2 regions of the Arthrobacter sp. 1088 genome follow, and region 2 is predicted to be linked to the other one. Evidence: riboswitches for the same ligand, from Rfam matches in the RefSeq annotation. Region 2 holds a riboswitch; the other holds the start of a gene.

Region 1 (2,198 bases), on a different contig from region 2:
GTTCTCTTCCCTATTTTGCTGATTTCCGAGTTCAAGGTGGTCCTGAATGAGGGTGTCATATTCAGCGGGTGCCGCCGCCAGGATGCCGGTGGGTCAGTTTTCAGCCGCGGCGGCGGAACTGGAACGTAAGGGATCTCGTACGTTCCAGTTCCGCAGTATGGGGTGCTCGACCTAGGCGACGCGTACGAACGATGCGCCTGGAAGCCAGCTGATGGAGTGCACGGCGGTCTGGTAGCCGTTGACACCGCCACTGACAACCTGCCCGTTGCCGGCGTAGATGCCGACATGTCCGGGGGTGATGACCAAGTCACCGGGCGCTGGTGTGCCCACAACGGTCCCGTACTGGAAGAACTGTGTTGGGGCCAGGTCGCCGACGCTCTTACCGACGGAACGAAGCGCCTTTTCCACCATTGCGGTGCAATCCTGCTGTACACCGAGCTGGGAATAGGCGGAGGCAAGGAGGGCGGAACCAATGGAGCTTGAAGCCACCGGCGTGGAGGCTGAGACCAACAAGGTTCCGCCGCTCGTGGTCGCCGTAACCGATGCCCTTGCGGGTGCGGCCGTGGACCCGGTCGCGGGGATCCGGAGCTGGTCACCGGGGAAGATGATCGAAGAGATGCTCAGACCGTTAGCGGCGAGGACACCATCCAGGCTGACGCCATACGCTGCCGCGATGCGCCCAAGCGTATCGCCGGAAACTACCGTGTAAACTCGCCCGCTGTCCGATGCCGACAGGACAGACGGAGCACTGGCCTGCGCCTGAAGAGCACCGTTTGACCCCGGGATTTCCGGGCCGTGAACTCCGGCGTGGGCTGGTGCCCCCATGCTGAAAACAAGACCAGAGGCGGCAACTGCTACCAGTGCCGGCCGTCCCAGCGCCCGCGCCTGGGTTCGGGCGGTGACGGACAATCCTTCAAGCACGATTGAATGGCCAGGAGTCGCACGATGACGGGCGGTAGTGGACTTCTTTGACATGGTGGGGCTGCCTTTCCAATGCCTGCGGGGTGAGCTGTCGGGTTCGGATTGGAAATACCCGGCCAATCACGTTTCCGCGCCATGCGCAGCGATCGGCTTAACCCCAAGGTCCTGTGATAAGGGCCGTGATGAATGTGGTTCCCCCGTCCCTGCCAACCTCAAATACGGTGGATTCCGGTCAGTGGCAGGGCTCGGCATGCTGACCGGGATGCCCCGGCTGAAGCCAAGACAATCTACTTAATCAGTACAACCGCCATTCATGACGGCCCCAATGCAAGGGGGCGGTACGCTTCGAACGGGAGGCGGTGACGGAGAATGCCGATGAGAAGACTGATCTTCCTCTCGCTGCTACCTCGTTGTCATGTGATTGGGTGGTTGCTAATGTCCTAGGCCCGTATGGTTCATGGGCCGTCCCGAAACAAGGATCGCACTCCCTCCCTGCTGTGTGAGAACGTCGCCGCACGCCGGGACGGGTTAACGAAAAGGCCTTCCTGTTGCTTCCGCTCGTCGGATTCGGGGTGTGAAAATGGCGGATGGGTGTGGGTCGGGTAGGTTGCAGCCATACCACGCCCCCGGCTAACAAGGCGAGCTCAATCGGACCTGCTGCCAGCGGGAGCGGGCGGTAATGGGGATACCGAAGGTGTTGGTCCCGCTCCTTCGCTCAACCCGGTCCGGGGTCAATAGTGACGGCAGGACAGCCATGTGGGGATTTTATTTGGGCGAGTCTTAAACGACGGTTTGTTGGGTTTGCGTTCAACTTCGGTCACTTGATGAGGCTGTCGAGTCGTTGGCGTAGCTTGTCGTCGGGTTCCGCAGCATGTGCCCGCAATAATGCGGTAAGAACATTGGGTCCCCAGTGGGTGGGTGTCCACGCTTCGAGAGTGTTGATGGCCATGTTCCGGTTGCGGATGACGGGGCTGCGCAAGCACGTCTCGACCAGGTCCCATCCCTCTCCAGGGAACTTCGCGAGTCCGGTGACGATCGTGTCGAGAGCGTGGTGTGCACGAAACCGGTCACTTTGCGCGTCTTTATCGTCGGGGCCGGATCCGAGTTCCCCGAGGGGAAGGGACTGCCGGGCGTAGGCCAGGACCGCGGGGAGGCGGTGCTCGTCGACTTCCTGCAAGAGTGCGAACCAGCTGCTGTCACAGGGATAGGACTGGACACGGCGCCAGTGGGCTGGATAGGTGTCCAGGCCCAGGGCGCGGGCGATCCTTTCAGCTTTG
Region 2 (2,198 bases):
TTGACATCGCAGAACGTCAGGGGCCGTCGCCGTGCGTCCGGCCCCACTGCTGAGCTGCGGCCAGCCCGCGCCGCAATGGAGATCCGGCCACGCGACACCCCGCGTCAGGTGCGCCGCCGTAAGAGCCCGTTGCGCCAGGTAGCCGACTTCGCGTCAGCCAGTGGTGTAGGGCAGAAGGCCGGTGTCGCGCTTGCAGCCACCGGACTTGCCCTGACTGTAGGTCTGCCTGCCACAAGCCCCGTCATGGCCACGTCGGAATCGGGCCAGACCGAGGCGGCGCTCTCCGTGCCCGGTGGCAGCCAGCCCGAAGTTTCTGCAGCAGCCTCTGCCAAAATCGATTTCAGTCGTGCCGCAGTGGCCACCGCCGCTGACCCGGACGGCAAGCTCAAGCAGCTGTTGAGCGCCCAGTCAGCGGGGAGCATTCAGCGTGCTTCCTCACTTGGCACCTTGGGAAGTCCTCTGGACAAGCTGGTCACGGCATCGCCGTTTGGCTACCGCGTCAGCCCCCTTACCGGCGGCACCGGTGACTTCCACCGTGGCCAGGACTTCGTGGCCCAGTGCGGAACCGCCGTCCACGCCGCCGCTGCAGGCAAGGTCACGTTCGCCGGGTGGCATGAGTACGGCGGAGGCAATCGCGTTGTGATTGATCACGGCAACGGCCTTGAGACCACGTACAACCACCTGTCGTCCTTCAACGTCAAGGTGGGGCAGACTGTCAGCCGCGGCGATACCGTCGCGCTGAGTGGCACCACAGGAGCATCTACCGGCTGCCACCTCCACTTCGAGGTCCAGGTAAACGGCGAAGTCGTAGATCCCATGGGCTGGCTCTGAGCAATTTGATGGTTGTCTCTCGCATCCATGACACGCCCCGTGACCTGAATGTGACATTCACGAACATCTGTTGTACCGTCTAAAGCGCATCGGCTTTTTAGGGGGCCGGTGCACTTGAGTGGATTGCCTAGCTCTGCCACCACTCGAGGTCCGTTCGCAAAAATCGTCTGGCAGGGGCGGGGGAACCAATTTTGGTCTTCGAGTCAGAAGACCTTGGGGTTAAGTCGCAGAAGCTTCCTTGAAGCCGCGCGGCCGGATGACTCCCATCCGAATCCGACAGCTCACCTCGCAGGCATTGGGAGAGGCTACCTTCGTGTCATCACGCACTACCCCTGCGCGCCATCGCGCCGAATTGGTTCGCACGAACCCGTTGAACACCCTTTCCAAGGCTGTCTCAACCAATGCAGGCACCGTAGGCCGCCAAGCCGCCGTTCTGGCCGCAGCCTCGGGGCTCGTTCTCAGTGTTGGACTCCCGGCCCAGGCCGCTGACACCGACGTTTCGAAGTCGGAATCTTCCAGCACCCAGCAGTTGGTCGCCACCGCAGTTGTTACCGCGGAGCCCACCGCAACGGTTTCCTTCGAAAGCCCCGTTGTGGTCACCAAGGAAGCTCCCAAGGTTCAGCGGGCCTCCCAGCGCACGTCGACCGAAGACCAAGCGAACAGCACCCTCGGTGCCCTGTCCTCCAAGGCCAAGGATGCTGCTTCAAGCGCGGCAGCCTCCGGACTTGCAGCAATTGCCTACACCGGCATCGGCCACCCCTACGTTTGGGGCGGCACTTCCCCCAACGGCTGGGACTGCTCCGGATTTACCCAGTGGGTTTACGCCCAGGCCGGCATCAGCATCCCCCGCGTCAATGCCTGGACGATCATGACCCCCACCAGCACCCCTGCCCCTGGCGACCTCGTCGTTCAGAACGGCGGAGCCCACGTGGGCATCTACGTCGGCAACGGCATGATGATCAGCGCTTTGAACCCCAGCCAGGGCACGCTCCTGCACTCCGTGGCCTCCACCGGCACATCCTCGTTCTACACCCTCCGCTAGGAAATCCCATTCGGGGTAAGCCAGCATGCCCCCCAAGTGCTGGCAGCCCATAACCCGCGTGCGGTCCCAGCGTGCGCGGCTACGAAAAGAGAGTAATCATGACCAGTGCAAACAAGGTTGCACGGCATAGAGCTGAGGCCCCCAAGACCAGCTCACTTGCCGTCATTGCCAAGGCTGTCAGCGACAACGCCGGTGGCGTTGGCCGTCAGGCAGCAGTGATCGCAGCTGCGTCGGGCCTTGTCCTGACCAGCGGAGTTGCTGCCAATGCTGCGGACACCAACGTTCAGCGGGAATCTACGTCTGCTTCCACCCTTGACGTGCAGTC

Evidence for each region. A riboswitch is a leader RNA that binds a small molecule or an ion and turns the genes downstream of it on or off. The one in region 2 is predicted to bind cyclic di-AMP.
Region 1: another riboswitch for cyclic di-AMP. It lies ahead of J2Y41_RS18935 (LysM peptidoglycan-binding domain-containing protein); the one in region 2 lies ahead of J2Y41_RS05445 (C40 family peptidase).

The regions. Positions count from the first base shown of each region.
Region 1 covers NZ_JAVDSM010000013.1:13,272-15,469, forward strand. Annotated here, with positions in the region: gene J2Y41_RS18935 (LysM peptidoglycan-binding domain-containing protein) at 172-975, opposite strand; cyclic di-AMP (ydaO/yuaA leader) riboswitch at 987-1,172, opposite strand; gene J2Y41_RS18940 (hypothetical protein) at 1,739-2,198, opposite strand, start outside.
Region 2 covers NZ_JAVDSM010000003.1:98,587-100,784, forward strand. Annotated here, with positions in the region: gene J2Y41_RS05440 (M23 family metallopeptidase) at 1-831, shown strand; cyclic di-AMP (ydaO/yuaA leader) riboswitch at 956-1,140, shown strand; gene J2Y41_RS05445 (C40 family peptidase) at 1,145-1,873, shown strand; gene J2Y41_RS05450 (NlpC/P60 family protein) at 1,972-2,198, shown strand, end outside.